DNA from 2 places in the Azonexus sp. MM2026_4 genome. Region 2 is predicted to be linked to the other one. Evidence: riboswitches for the same ligand, from Rfam matches in the RefSeq annotation. Region 2 holds a riboswitch; the other holds the start of a gene.

Region 1 (7,634 bases), 390 kb from region 2:
GCCGCCTCCCGGCTCAGTCCCTTGATCTCGCGCAGGCCAAGGCGCACCGCGCCGCCCTCGTCGATCCGGCTGTCCCAGTCGCTGGCCGTGACATCGGCCGGCAGCACGCTGACGCCGTGGCGGCGGGCATCCTGGATCAACATCGACGGCGAATAGAAACCCATCGGCTGGCTGTTGAGCAAGCCGCAGAGGAAGGCCGCCGGGTGGTGGCGCTTGACCCAGGCCGAGGCATAGACCAGCAGCGCGAAGCTGGCGGCGTGCGATTCGGGGAAGCCGTATTCGCCGAAGCCCTGGATCTGGGCGACGATGCGCTCGATGAAGGCGGCCGGCACGCCGTTGCGCGCCATGCCGGCGCGCAGCTTGTCCTGGTAGCGGGCTAGATTGCCCTTGCGCCGCCAGGCGGCCATCGCCCGCCGCAGCTCGTCGGCCTCGCCGGGCGTGAAGCCGGCGGCGACGATGGCCAGTTGCATCACCTGTTCCTGGAAGATCGGCACGCCGCAGGTGCGCGCCAGCACCGCGTCGATCGCCGGCGTGATGCGCTCGATATCCTCCCTGCCCTGGCGCCGCTTCAGGTAAGGATGGACCATGTCGCCCTGGATCGGCCCGGGGCGCACCAGCGAAACCTCGATCACCAGGTCGTAATAGTTGCGCGGCTTCAGGCGCGGCAGCATGCTCATCTGCGCCCGCGATTCGACCTGGAAGACGCCCATGCTGTCGGCGCGGCACAGCATGTCGTAGGTCGCCTTGTCGCCTTCGGGGATTTCGTTCAAAGCCAGCGGCCCGATCATCGCCAGCATCCGGCGCAGCGCCGACAGCATGCCGAGCGCCAGCACGTTGACCTTCATCAGGCCGACCGCGTCGAGGTCGTCCTTGTCCCACTGGATCACCGTGCGCGTTTCCATCGCCGTGTTCTCGACCGGCACCAGCCGCGCCAGCGGCCCGCGCGACATGACGAAGCCGCCGACGTGCTGGGTCAGGTGGCGGGGAAAGCCGCGCAGCTGCTCGGCCAGCCACAGCCATTTCTCGACGCGCGGCGAAGCCGGGTCCAGCCCCTGCTCGGCGAAGCGTTCCGGCATCTGTTCGCGTTTGTCCCACCAGGCGAGCGAAGCGGTCAGCGCGTCGATGCGGGCGATGTCGAAGCCGAGCGCGCGGCCGGCGTCGCGCAGCGCGCCCTTGGTCCGGTAGGTGATGACGGCGGCGGCCAGCGCCGTGCGCTCGCGGCCGTACTTGCCGTAGATGTAGGCGATGACCTCGGCGCGCCGCTCGTGCTCGAAATCGACGTCGATATCGGGCGGCTCGCCGCGCTCTTTCGAGACGAAGCGCTCGAACAGCATCGCCGAACGCGCCGGGTCGACCTCGGTGACGCCGAGCGCGAAACAGACCGTCGAATTCGCCGCCGAACCGCGCCCCTGGCAGAGGATGCCAGCGCCGCGGGCGAAACAGACGATGTCGTAGACGGTCAGGAAATAGGCTTCGTAACTCAGCTCGGCGATCAGCCGCAGTTCGTGCTCAATGCGCTCGCGCACCGCCGCCGGCACGCCCGCCGGGTAGCGTCGGCGCAGTCCGGCCTCGGTCTCGTGGCGCAGCCAGGAGATTGGCGTGTGGCCAGCGGGGACGATTTCCTCCGGATATTCGTAGCGCAACTCGTCGAGCGAGAACGTGCACAAGGCCGCGATACGCAGCGTCTCGGCCAGCAGTTCGGGCGGATAGAGCCGCGCCAGCCGCAGACGCGAACGCAGGTGGCGCTCGCCGTTCGGGAACAGCGCGTGGCCGGCCTCGAACACCGAGGTCTTCAGGCGCAGCGCGGTCAGCACGTCCTGCACCGGCCGCCGCGCCCGCACGTGCATGTGCACGTCGCCCGCCGCCACCAGCGGCAGGCCGCAGGCGGCAGCGAGCGCCTGCAGTTCCGCGAGCCTGGCCGCGTCGTCCGGCCCGGCGTGCAGTTCGACGGCGATCCAGCAACGTCCGGGAAAGCGTTCGGCCAACCAGCGCCCGTCGGCGACCGAAGGCGTCGCCTCGGGCACCCACAGCACCAGGCAATCAGGCAGCGCGCCATTCGGTGAGATGGCGTTCAGGTCGTGGCGCTGCAAGGTATAGGCGCCCTTCTCCGCCCGCCGCCGGGCGAGCGTGATCAGCGCCGAGAGGTTGCCGTAACCCTCCCGGTTCTGCGCCAGAAAGACCAGTTTCAGGCCGTCGACCGTGCTCATCTCGCTGCCGATGATGAGACGCGTCGCCCCGCCTTGGGCCCGGAACGCCTGATGCACGCGCACCACGCCGGCCAGCGAGCACTCGTCGGTCAGCGCCAGCGCCGCGTAGCCCTGCGCCACCGCCTGCGCCGCCAGCTCCTCCGGATGCGAAGCACCACGCAGGAAGCTGAAGTTGGACAGGCAGTGCAGCTCGGCGTAGTCGGGGAGCGCGGACGGGACGGTCAATGCGGGCCTCTGGCAAACAACTGTATTTTCATACAGTCATTTTAGCCCACCCCGCGTTTCAGTCCCAGCGCGGCTGGTAGGAAAAGGTCGGCAGCTTCCAGGCGAAGCGCAGCGCCAGCATGCGGAAGGCGAAACCGGCGCCGAAACAGATCAGCGTGATCAGGTCGCTGTCCCAGCCGAGCCCGCGCAGCACCAGGAAGAGCACGCAGACGAACAGCGAAACGCTGGCGTAAAGCTCGCGGCAGAAGACCACCGGCACCTGGTTGCACAGCACGTCGCGCAGCACGCCGCCGGAAATCCCGGTCAGCATGCCGGCCATGATCACGACCACTACCGGGTAATCGAGCTGTAGCGCGACGCTGCAGCCGATCAGCGAGAAAGCGACCAGGCCGAGCGCGTCGAGCATCAGGAAGAGGCGCTTCATGTGGTGCATGAAGCGGGCGATCAGCGTCGTCGCCAGCCCCGCCAGGATGACCAGGTAGACATACTCGGGATGCTGGGTCCAGCCGATCGGGTAATGGCCGAGCACGACGTCGCGGATCGTGCCGCCGCCCAGCGCGGTGACGAAGGCGATGACGGCAACGCCGAAGAAATCCATGTCGCGACGGCCGGCGGCGAGCGCGCCGGACATCGCCTCGGCGGCGATGGCGACCAGGTAGACAACCAGCAAGAGGTCGAACTGCTTGCTGGCGAGCGGTTGAAAAACGAGGGCGAGACTGTCGAACATCGGGAGGATTCCGTCAAAAAGCGGAAACTCCCAACGGGTGTTTCCGCGACGCCTCTCCCCCTGTCCTTTTACCTGAGAGTTTCGGCCCGCAAGAGCCTGCCCCTTCGGTGAGTCGGCGGGCGCGGCGCGCTCGCGACTTCTCTCCAGCCGGCGAATCATGTCTGCAGTTCGGCATGCCTGAGCGATTATGGGAGTTTGCGCCTTCGGCGGAGCCTGGCGAACCAGCGCTCTCTCTCCTGCAGAGGGGCCGGATTATCGGCAGCGCTGGGGATGCCTGTCAATCAGCGCGCGGTCGTCTGGGATTTGAAACGGCTGAATTTGCTTGAGGCCGACTTCCGCCTCCGGCTACAAGCTCTCTCCAAAAAGAGCCAGCGGGTGGCTCGCGAGGTATGCTGTCGAATTATTCGCAGCAGCTTTGGCGGCATCAGGGACTGGCATGGCCTGATGTGCGATCAGGCCATTTTCTTGAAAGAGCAAGTCGATGAGTTATGTGCTTCAAGTTTGGGAAACACCAGCAAACCTTCCGGTGCCTGCCACTCTCGAAGCAGCCTCGCGGCAGCTCGATCAATTGCAGCAGCGAACGGCGCAGCACAAGAAATTTCGTCTTCTGGCACTGCGGCTGACGCTACGCTACCCCTGCATCTGCTCGCCCCGGGCCGAAGAGATACCGGAATCCGAATGGGCCTGGAGCGACGGGCCACTCGACGGCAAGACCGACGCCGCGGTCTTTGCACTGGGGGTCAATCCGGAAATGCTGGATGCCGTCTTGCCGTTTGTGGTCGGACAGGCACGCCTGTTCGGACTCAATGTCATGGACGCGCAGGAAGGTGTCGTCTATCTGGCCAATGGTCAGCGTCTGACGGTGGCTACGCCGCCGACTTCGCGGGCGGAAAAAAATTACGATGACGTGCCAAAGCGTGCCGCCCTGGAAAAAATCGTCTTCGAGCGCCTGACCCCTTTTCTCGCCGAACATGGCTTCAAGGCAAGAAAAAGCGATCGCAGTTTCAAAGCCGTTTTTCCCAACGGATGGCATGTGCTGTACATCGGCAGCACCGACATGTGGCCTCTCAATGTGCCCTTCTGCCTGAATGTCGAAAGTCGCTTTCACGAGGTCACCAACCTTGTTTCCTCGATTGCCTGGCCAGACAAGCCTCCTGATCAAGTGAAGCTGTCTTTTACGACCTCTGCAGGCCAACCCAAATGGATGGACGAGATCGGTCCCTTCCAGGGAACCGACAAGGGTTATGTCGTGCGCAGTTACTCAGAAATCGACGGGGTGATCGAACACCTTCTCGGGAAGTTACAGACCCGCTTGCTACCAATCTTGGAACAATACAAAACGATCAGCGGCCTGGATCAAATCCTCAATCCGGACCCGGTTACTGACTCGGTTTTTTTCACCAGTTTCAGTAGCGGTTCAGATCACATTGTGACCGCCTATCTGGCGAAAAACCCTCGGCTGGAAGCCTTGTGCGAGGAGTTCTTCGCCCAGATCGCTCATTTGCCAAAAGACCTGAATCGCGTTGTACCAACGCTGAAGTGCATCGACTATGTGAGAAGTCGGGCCAACATTTAGGGGGGCGGTTTCAAATCCCAAGTGCAACACTTCATAACCGGAGGAGTTGCATGACGAGAACGTATCAACAATTGAGTGCGGAAGAACGCGGCGTGGTAATGGCGATGAAGGAGCAGGCCAGTAGTGCGCGGGCGATAGCCAAGGTGCTTGGCAGATCGCCCAGCACCATCACGAGAGAACTTCGCCGCAACGGCTACCAGAGCGAAGAGGAGCAATGCGTCATGGGACGCCCCCGAGTGGCTGGCGGCTACGATGCAAACCGCGCCGGCAAGCGAGCCCGGCGGGTGCGACGTGCGGCCTGGCCGGTGCGCAAGCTCCACCGCCAAGGCGCCTTGTGGGCCGAGGTCAGGGCGTTGCTGGAACGCAAGCTCTCGCCCGAGCAGATTGCTGCCAAACTCAAGCAACGCCACCCTGAGCAGCCCCAATTGCAAGCCTCCCACGAAACCATCTACACCGCGATCTATGCCATGCCCAAGGGCGATCTTCGCCGCGAACTGGTCGTCCTGCTGCGCCAGGGGCGAGGCGCACGCAAGCCTCGCACGCGAGGCAAAGATCGGCGGGGATCGCTGCAGGACATGCTGAGCATCCACGTACGCCCGCCCGAGGCCAGCGACCGCTTGCTGCCTGGCCACTGGGAGGGCGACCTGATCAAGGGCAAGGCCAACGCTTCGGCTGTCGGCACCCTGGTGTGCCGCAAGTCGCTGTTTGCCATGCTGGTCAAGCTCGACGGCAGTACGGCGATCGATGCGCTCAACGGATTCACGCAGGCCTTCAGCGGGCTGCCGCCTGAGATCCGACAGACCCTCACCTATGACCAAGGCAAGGAGATGGCGCTGCACAAGAAGCTGGCCGAGAACACCGGCCTGAAAATTTACTTTTGTGATCCTCACAGCCCGTGGCAACGTGGCATCAATGAGCACACCAATGGTTTGCTGCGCCAATATTTGCCGAAGGGCACTGACCTGAGTGTCCACTCCCAGCGCGAACTCGATCACATGGCCTGGGAACTCAATATGCGGCCGAGAAAAACCCTGGGGTGGCGCTCTCCCGCCGAGGTGTTCTTCGATAACATCTTCATGGACAAAGCAGGGCTGATTCCAAATGTTGCACTCGGTCTTTGAAACCGCCGGGCGTTTCCACACAACCTCGGTCGCTACCGGTCTTTTGCGGATCTCAAGCCTCAAGCGCCCCCGAGCCGTCCACTCCCGGCGATCAGCCTACTCCCGCCGCCTTCGCCCGCGCCGCGTGCGCCTTGCGGTAGCTGTCGAGCAGGCGTTGGTGACGGTCGAGGCCTTCCAGCTGCATGCTGGTCGGCGTTAGACCGTGGAAGCGGATGCTGCCATCGACTGAGCCGAGCACGGCGTCCATGCGCTCGTTGCCGAACATGCGGCGGAAGTTGGGCTCGTAGTCTTCCAGTTCCAGTTCGTCGTCAAGCAGCACTTCCAGCACCACATTGACCGCCTGGTAGAACAGGCCGCGCTCGGCGGTGTTTTCGTTGTACTGCAGGTAGGCCTCGACCTGTTCCTTGGCCGCTTCGAAATCCTGCAGCGCGAGGTTGATCAGCAGCTTGAGTTCGAGGATGGTCAGCTGGCCCCAGTCCGTGTTCTCGTCGAATTCGACGCCGATCAGCGTGATGATGTCGGTGTAGTCGTCGAGCTCGCTCTCTTCCAGGCGCTCCAGCAGGGCTTCCAGGCCGGCGTCGTCGAGGCGGTGCAGGTTGAGGATGTCTTCACGGAAGGCCAGCGCCTTGTTGGTGTTGTCCCAGATCAGGTCGTCGACCGGGTAGATTTCCGAGTAACCGGGCACCAGGATGCGGCAGGCCTTAGTGTGGAAACTGCCGCCCAACTGGTCGTAGACGGCGACGTAAACCTCCTTGCCCATTTCGGCGAGGATGCCGAACAGCGTGGCGGCTTCATCGGCGTTGGAATTCTCGCCCTGGCCCGAGAAGTCCCATTCGACGAAATCGTAATCCGCCTTCGCGCTGAAGAAGCGCCACGACACGACGCCGCTCGAATCGATGAAATGCTCGACGAAGTTGTTCGGCTCGGTGACGGCGTTGCTCTCGAAGGTCGGCCGCGGCAGGTCGTTCAGGCCTTCAAAGCTGCGCCCCTGCAGCAGTTCGGTGAGGCTGCGTTCGAGCGCGACTTGCAGGCTCGGATGCGCGCCGAAGGAGGCGAAGACGCCGCCGGTGCGCGGGTTCATCAGGGTCACGCACATCACCGGGAACTGGCCGCCGAGCGAGGCGTCCTTGACCAGCACCGGGAAACCCTGCTTCTCCAGTTCCTCGATGCCGGCGACGATGCCCGGATATTTGGCCAGCACTTCGGCCGGCACGTCGGGTAGCGCGATTTCGCCTTCGAGGATTTCGCGTTTGACGGCCCGCTCGAAGATTTCCGACAGACACTGCACCTGCGCTTCGGCCAGCGTGTTGCCGGCGCTCATGCCGTTGCTGAGAAACAGGTTGTCGATCAGGTTGGTCGGGAAAAACACCGTCTCGCCGTCCGACTGGCGCACGTAGGGCAGCGCGCAGACGCCGCGTTCGGTATTGCCGGAGTTGGTGTCGAACAGGTGCGAGGCGCGCAGCTCGCCGTCCGGGTTGTAGATTTCCAGCGTGTAGTCGTCGAGCAGGCCCTTGGGCAGCGCATCCTTCTTGCCCGGCTTGAACCAGCGCTCGTTCGGGTAATGCACGAAGGGCGCGTTGGCGAATTCTTCGCCCCAGTACTGGTCGTTGTAGAAATGGTTGCAGCTCAGGCGCTCGATGTATTCGCCCAGGGCGGACGCCAGCGCGCTTTCCTTGCTGGCGCCCTTACCGTTGGTGAAGCACATCGGCGAATGCGCGTCGCGGATGTGCAGCGACCAGACGTTGGGCACCAGGTTGCGCCAGGAGGCGATCTCGATC
Region 2 (7,634 bases):
GCCTTGGCCTGCAGGTCGGCGACATCGACGTTGCCGTTGTCGTCGCAATCGACGACAACAACCTGCATGCCGGCCATCTGGGCGGTGGCCGGGTTGGTGCCGTGCGCCGATTTCGGGATCAGACAGACCTTGCGATGCGCTTCGCCGCGGCTGGCGTGGTAACGGGCGATCGCCACCAGGCCGGCGTATTCGCCCTGGGCGCCGGAGTTCGGCTGCATGCAGATGGCGTCGAAGCCGGTGACGGTCTTCAGCCAGTCGGTGAGGCCGCCGATCATCTCGTGGTAGCCGGCAACCTGCTCGCGCGGGGCGTACGGGTGAATGCCGCCGAATTCCGGCCAGGTGACCGGGATCATCTCGCTGGTCGCGTTCAGCTTCATCGTGCAGGAGCCGAGCGAGATCATCGAGTGGTCGAGCGCCAGATCCTTGTTCTGCAGCGACTTCAGGTAGCGCAGCATCTCGTGCTCGGTGTGGTGCGTGTTGAACACCGGATGCGACAGAATCGCATCGCCGCGCAGCAGCGCCGCCGGCATGGCGGGCGTGGCGGCTGCGACCTGGGCGTCGAGGGTCGCCATGTCGAGCGTGACCTGGGTGATCAGTTTGAACAGTTCGGCGACGTCACCGCGCGTCGTCGTCTCGTCGAAGGAGAGGCCGAGGACGCCAACCGAGACGCGACGCAGGTTGTAGCCGGCACCCAGTGCGGCGTGATAAACGCTTTCGGCGCGGGCGCCGAGGTCGACATGGACGGTGTCGAAGAACTGCCCGGTGAGCAGCTTGATGCCGGTCCGCTTCAGGCCTTCGGCGAAGATCGCGGTCAGCCGGTGGATGCGTGCTGCGATCGTTTTCAGGCCCTGCGGGCCGTGATAAACGGCGTACATGCCGGCCATGTTGGCGAGCAGCACCTGCGAGGTGCAGATGTTGGAGTTGGCCTTTTCGCGGCGGATGTGCTGTTCGCGCGTCTGCAGCGTCATGCGGTAGGCGGTGTTGCCGCGGGCATCCTTGGAGACGCCGATGATGCGGCCGGGCATCGAGCGGACGAAGGCTTCGCGGGTGGCGAAGAAGGCGGCGTGCGGGCCGCCGAAACCCATCGGGATGCCGAAACGCTGGCTCGAACCGAGCGCGATGTCGGCGCCCATGGCGCCCGGCGGCTTGAGCAGCACCAGCGCCATCAGGTCGCAGGCGACGGCGACGGTGGCGCCGCGGGCCTTGAGGCTGGCGATCAGGGCGCTGCGGTCGCGCACTTCGCCGTTGTCGTCGGGATACTGGAGCAGGGCGCCGAAGAATTCGCCGTCCGCCGCTTCGGCGGCAGCGACGACGACCTCGAAACCGAAATAGCCGGCGCGTGTGCGGACGACGTCAATGGTCTGCGGGAAGCAGGCGGCGTCGACCAGGAAGCGGTTCGACTTCGATTTGGAGACGCGGCGCGCCATCGTCATCGCTTCGGCGGCGGCGGTCGCTTCGTCGAGCAGCGAGGCGTTGGCGATCTCCAGGCCGGTCAGGTCGATCACCATCTGCTGGAAGTTCATCAGCGCTTCCAGGCGGCCCTGGGCGATTTCCGCCTGGTAGGGCGTGTAGGCGGTGTACCAGCCGGGGTTTTCCATGACGTTACGCAGGATCACCTTGGGCGTCAGCGTGTCGTAGTAGCCCATGCCGAGGCAGGACTTGGCGATGGTGTTCTTGCCGGCGATCGCCTTCAGGTCGGCGAGCGCCTCGTGTTCGCGGCGCGGCGCCGGCAAGGGCAGATCGGCCGGCAGACGGATCGCCGCCGGCACCGTCTGGGCGATCAGCTGGTCGAGGCTGGCGGCGCCGATGGCGGCCAGCATTTCGTCAGTCTCGGCAGCGCAGGGGCCGATGTGACGGTCGATGAACTCGTCGTGCTGTTCAAGCACAGAGAGCGTTTGGTTGAGCGGCATGGGCGGTCCTTCTCAGGCGGCGTCGGCGACGGCCTGGTAGGCGGCGGCGTCGAGCAGCGCGTCGACGTCGGCCAGGTTGTCCGGCGTCATCTTGAACAGCCAGGCGGTGTAGGCGTCCTGGTTCACCGATTCCGGCGCGTCGGCAGCGGCCTGGTTGACTTCGGTGACGGTGCCGGCGAGCGGCGCATAGACGTCAGCGGCGGCCTTGACCGATTCGACGACGGCGATTTCCTGTTCCTTGGCGAAATGGGCGCCGACTTCCGGCAGTTCGACGAAGACCAGGTCGCCCAGCGCTTCCTGCGCATGGTCGGTGATGCCGACGGTGACGGAGCCGTCTTCGTTCTTCAGGACCCATTCGTGGGAGGCGGCATACTTGAGGTTGGACGGGACGTTGGACATGGTTTTCTCCTGAATGGGGGTTATTGAACTGTCTTGCCGTTGCGGGCAAAAACGGGTTTGGTGACCTTGGCCTTGAGCAGTTTGCCGCGGATGTCGACCTCGACTTCGTCGCCGACGGTAACGCCGAGCGGCAGCCGTGCAAGGGCGATGGACTGCTGCAGCGTTGGTGAGAAACTGCCTGAGGTAATCTCACCATCGCCTTGTTTGGTAATGACTTTCTGGTGGCCGCGCAGTACGCCCTTGTCGAGCAAAACCAAGCCGAGAAACTGCTTCTGCTGACCGTTGGTGGCCAGTGCGGCACGGCCGACGAAGTCGCGTTCGTCCTTCATGGCGACGGTCCACGCCAGGCCGGCGTCGAGCGGCGAGACGCTCTCGTCCATGTCCTGGCCGTAGAGGTTCATGCCGGCTTCCAGGCGCAGCGTGTCGCGGGCGCCGAGACCGCAGGGGGCGACGCCCGCATCCTTGAGGGCGGTCCAGATGGTTTCGGCTTCGTCGGCCGGCAGCATGATCTCGTAACCGTCTTCGCCGGTGTAACCGGTGCTGGCGATGAAGTACTGGTCGACCTCGGCGGCGAAGAAGGGCTTCAGGCCTTCGGTTGCGGCCTTGGCCTGGGGCAGCACCTGCCAGACCTTGGTGCGGGCGTTCGGGCCCTGCACGGCGATGATGCCGAGCGCGTTGTCGCCGTCGCGGCGCGGCGTGATGCTCACGTCCAGCTGCCATTCGGCCGCCTTGGCCTGCATCCAGGCGAGGTCCTTGTCGGCGGTGCCGGCATTGACGACGATGCGGAAACGCGTGTCGGTCAGGAAATAGATGATCAGGTCGTCGATGACGCCGCCGGCATCGTTCAACATGGCAGCGTAGAGCGCCTTGCCGGAAACCGTCAGCTTGGCGACGTCGTTGGCGACCAGGCGGGAGAGGAAAGGGCGGCAATCGGCGCCGACCAGATCGACCGGGCACATGTGCGAGACGTCGAACATGCCGCAGTCGTTGCGCACGGCGTGGTGTTCCTCGATCTGCGAACCGTAGTTGACCGGCATGTCCCAGCCGCCGAAATCGACCATCCGGGCGCCAAGCGCGCGGTGGGCGGCGTTGAGTACTGTTTTCTTCAGCATATCAATCCTTTGCTGGCTTTTGTTAAAGCCGTTTCTGGAAACGGAAAAGGGGTGAAACGAAAGAACGAATCTTGCGTTTCACCCCTCTGTCCTCGATACCTGAGAGATTTGCCCCATCGGTGGATGGCAGCCGGGTAGGCCGTCATCGCTCTCCAGAGTTTCAGTGGCCTGCCACTGGTTCCGCGGTCCTTTTGCCTGAGCGTTTTCGGGTGAAATTGCGCCTTCGGCGGCAGCCTGTGCTGCGCTCTCCCGTGGAACGGTTGGCACTATAGCCGGACATCGATGTCCAAGCAACTTGTTGCGCCGCACCAGGGACGGCGGCCGACTCCCGCCTTCGTGATAAACTCCCGGTTTGCTTTTTTGCCGATTTCCGTGACCCCAGCCAATTTCGATTTCCATTGCCATTCCTCGGTTTCCGACGGCCTGTTGCCGCCAGCGGAGGTCGCCCGCCGGGCGGCGGCGAACGGTGTCGATTGCTGGGCGCTGACCGATCACGACGACATCGGCGGCCTGGCCGAGGCCGCCGAAGCGGCGGCGGCGGCCGGCATGGGCTTCGTCAATGGTGTGGAAATTTCGATCGAATGGCGGGAAAAGCCGATCCATATCGTCGGCTTGGCCTTCGACCCTGTCCACCCGGATCTCGTCGGCGGCCTCGAAGGCCTGCGCAGCGGCCGTGTCGAACGCGCCCGACGGATGGGCGAGGCACTGGCGGCAATCGGCATCCCCGGCGTCTATGAAGGCGCGCTCGGTTATGTGACCAATCCGGACCTGATCTCGCGCGCCCATTTTGCCCGTTACCTGGTGTCGATCGGCATTGCCCGCGACATTGCCGGGGTCTTCCTGCATTACCTGACGCCGGGCAAGCCGGGCTACGTCGATCACCGCTGGGCGACGCTGGTCGATGCGGTGAGCTGGATTCGTGCCGCCGGCGGCGTCGCCGTGGTGGCGCATCCCGGGCGTTACAAGATGTCGGGTGGCGACATGCGCAAGTTTCTCGACGAGTTCAAGGATCTCGGCGGTCAGGCGATCGAGGTCTCGAGCGGCAGCCATTCACCCGACCATGTTCTGCATTTCGCGCGTCTGGCGCGGCACTATGCCTTTCACGCCTCGCGCGGCTCGGATTTTCATGGCCCGGAAGAAAGTCATGTCGAGCTCGGCCGGGCTTTTCAACTGCCGCCGGACCTCAAGCCGGTGTGGCGTCTTTTCGACTGAACCATGGCCCGCGTCGTCAATATCCATCCTGATTCCCCGCAACCGCGCCTGCTCGTCCAGGCCGCGGAATTCATCCGCAATGGTGCGATCGTCGCCGTGCCGACCGATTCTTCGTACGCGCTGGCTTGCCATCTCGGCGACAAGGAGGCGATGGATCGCATCCGCCTGATCCGGCAGATGGACGATCGTCATCACCTGACCTTGATGGTGCGCGATCTTTCCGAGATCGCCACCTACGCTCGCGTCGATAACGCGCAGTACCGTCTGCTCAAGGCGACCACGCCCGGTTGTTACGTGTTCATTCTCGAAGGCAGCAAGGAGTTGCCGCGTCGCGTGTTGCATCCGAAGCGCAAGACGATCGGCCTGCGGGTGCCGGCCCACCCGGTGACGCTGGCGCTGCTCGAGGAATTGAACGAGCCCCTGCTGACGACCACCTTGCAGTTGCCCGGCGACGACGCGCCGCTGACCGAAGGTTGGGAAATCCAGGATCGGCTCGACGAGCAGATCGAACTGATCCTCGACAGCGGCCCTTGCGGCATCGAGCCGACCAGCGTCGTCAACCTGACCGGTGCTTTTCCCGAGCTGATCCGTGCCGGGCGCGGGCCGCTGGCGCCCTTTGGGCTGGAGTGAACATGCTCGACATCAATGCGCTGATCCAGACCATCGCCATCGCTGCCTTGCCGGTGGTCTTCGCGATCACCCTGCATGAAGCGGCGCACGGTTACGCGGCCCGCCATTTCGGCGACCCGACCGCCTGGCAGCTCGGTCGCATCAGCCTCAATCCGCTGCGTCACATCGACCCGGTCGGCACCGTGCTGATTCCGCTGGCGATCCTGCTGTTCTCGGCGGGGAACTTCATGTTCGGCTACGCCAAGCCGGTGCCGGTCGATTTCACCCGCCTGCGCCAGCCGAAGAAGGACATGCTCTGGGTCGCCGCTGCCGGGCCGGCCGCCAACCTGGTGATGGCCTGCTTCTGGGCGCTGATGTTCAAGCTGTCGTGGCAGGTGCCGGATTTCTTTGCGGTGCCGCTGGCGCGCATGGCCGAGGTCGGCATCATCATCAACTGCGTGTTGATGGTCCTCAACCTGCTGCCGCTGCCGCCGCTCGACGGCGGGCGGATCGCCGTCAGCCTGCTGCCGCACCGGCTGGCCTGGCAGTTCTCGCGCATCGAGCCGTGGGGTTTCCCGATTTTGCTGCTCCTGTTGTTCACCGGTATCCTCGGCGACATCATGAATCCTCTGGTGCTCTTCACGGCGCACGCCATCGAATTCCTTTTCGGTCTTTACTAAACGACAACCGCTATGTACGCAGAACGTGTCCTTTCCGGCATGCGTCCCACCGGGGCGCTGCATCTCGGCCATTACCACGGCGTCCTCAAGAACTGGGTCCGCCTGCAGCACGAATATCCCTGTCTTTTCTTCGTCGCCGACTGGCACGCGCTGACCACCAACTACGACAACCCGCAGAGCATCGAGAAGGCGACCTGGGACATGGTCATCGACTGGCTGGCGGCTGGCGTCGATCCCAATCAGGCGACGCTGTTCATCCAGTCGCGGGTGCCCGAGCACGCCGAACTGCATCTGCTGATGTCGATGATGACGCCGCTCGGCTGGCTCGAGCGGGTGCCGACCTACAAGGACCAGCAGGAAAAGCTGGCCGGCAAGGACCTGACGACCTACGGTTTCCTCGGCTATCCGCTGCTGATGAGCGCCGACATCCTGATCTACCGCGCCGACAAGGTGCCGGTCGGCGAGGACCAGATTCCGCACGTCGAATTCACCCGCGAACTGGCGCGCCGCTTCAACCACATGTACGGCCGCGAACCGGGTTTCGAGGACAAGGCGCGCGACGCGGTCAAGAAGCTGGGCGGCAAGAAGGCCCGCCTCTACGAGGAATTGCGCACGCGCTTCCAGCAGGAAGGCGACAAGGAAGCGCTCGAGCAGGGCAAGGCGATGCTCAACGAAATCCAGCACCTGTCGGCGATCGACCGCGAACGCCTGTTCGGTTTCCTGGAAGGCACCGGCAAGATGATCCTGGTTGAGCCGGGCTACCTGCTGACCGAAGAATCGAAGATGCCGGGGCTCGACGGGCAGAAGATGTCGAAGTCGTACAACAACACGATCACCATGCGTGAGTCCGAGGAATCGGTGGCCAAGAAGGTCAAGTCGATGCCGACCGATACCCAGCGCGTGCGTCGCACCGATCCCGGCGATCCGGCACGCTGCCCGGTCTGGCAACTGCACCAGGTGTATACCGACGCGGCGACGCGCGAGACGCTGGCGCAAGGCTGCCGTACCGCCGGCATCGGCTGCATCGACTGCAAGCAGCCGGTGATCGAAGGCATCCTGCGCGAGCAGGCGCCGATGCGCGAGCGCGCCCAGCAGTATCTCGACGACCCGGTGCTGGTCAAGAACATCATCGCCGACGGTTGCGAGAAGGCGCGCGAACTGGCGCGCGAGACGATGCGCGACGTGCGCGAGGCGATGGGGCTGGAATATCACTGATGGGCGGCGCGTCGTTCCGCATCCGCTGGCTGGCGGTCAACGCATGAATCTTGCGGTCGATCTGCCGCAGGCGACGTTGTTCGAACCGGTCGCCCGCATCTACGGCGAGCCGCTCGAGACCTTGCCGCTCGACCTCTACATCCCGCCGGATGCGCTCGAGATCATGCTCGACGCCTTCGAGGGGCCGCTCGATCTGCTGCTCTACCTGATCCGCAAGGCCAACGTCGATATCCTCGACATTCCGATGGCGCCGTTGACCCGGCAGTATCTCGATTACGTCGAGGCGATGCGCGCCAGCAACCTCGAACTTGCCGCCGAGTATCTGGTGATGGCGGCGATGCTGATCGAGATCAAGTCGCGCATGCTGCTGCCGCGGCCCAAGCTGCCCGGCGATGACGAGGCCGAGGACCCGCGTGCCGAACTGGTGCGCCGTCTGATGGAATACGAGCAGATGAAGCTTGCCGGTCAGCGGCTGAACGCGATGCCACAGGCCGAGC

What was found. A riboswitch is a leader RNA that binds a small molecule or an ion and turns the genes downstream of it on or off. The one in region 2 is predicted to bind glycine.
Region 1: linked by a shared signal. The riboswitch ahead of AC0KWY_RS04105 (trimeric intracellular cation channel family protein) and the one ahead of gcvT (glycine cleavage system aminomethyltransferase GcvT) in region 2 are both predicted to bind glycine.

The regions. Positions count from the first base shown of each region.
Region 1 covers NZ_CM148380.1:879,435-887,068, forward strand. Annotated here, with positions in the region: gene AC0KWY_RS04100 (error-prone DNA polymerase) at 1-2,432, opposite strand, end outside; gene AC0KWY_RS04105 (trimeric intracellular cation channel family protein) at 2,491-3,159, opposite strand; glycine riboswitch at 3,314-3,408, opposite strand; gene AC0KWY_RS04110 (hypothetical protein) at 3,641-4,735, shown strand; gene AC0KWY_RS04115 (IS30 family transposase) at 4,786-5,856, shown strand; gene AC0KWY_RS04120 (OsmC domain/YcaO domain-containing protein) at 5,948-7,634, opposite strand, start outside.
Region 2 covers NZ_CM148380.1:488,972-496,605, forward strand. Annotated here, with positions in the region: gene gcvP (aminomethyl-transferring glycine dehydrogenase) at 1-1,910, opposite strand, end outside; gene gcvH (glycine cleavage system protein GcvH) at 1,923-2,309, opposite strand; gene gcvT (glycine cleavage system aminomethyltransferase GcvT) at 2,330-3,421, opposite strand; glycine riboswitch at 3,498-3,587, opposite strand; glycine riboswitch at 3,595-3,683, opposite strand; gene AC0KWY_RS02145 (3',5'-nucleoside bisphosphate phosphatase) at 3,794-4,633, shown strand; gene AC0KWY_RS02150 (L-threonylcarbamoyladenylate synthase) at 4,637-5,263, shown strand; gene AC0KWY_RS02155 (site-2 protease family protein) at 5,275-5,922, shown strand; gene AC0KWY_RS02160 (tryptophan--tRNA ligase) at 5,935-7,137, shown strand; gene AC0KWY_RS02165 (segregation and condensation protein A) at 7,181-7,634, shown strand, end outside.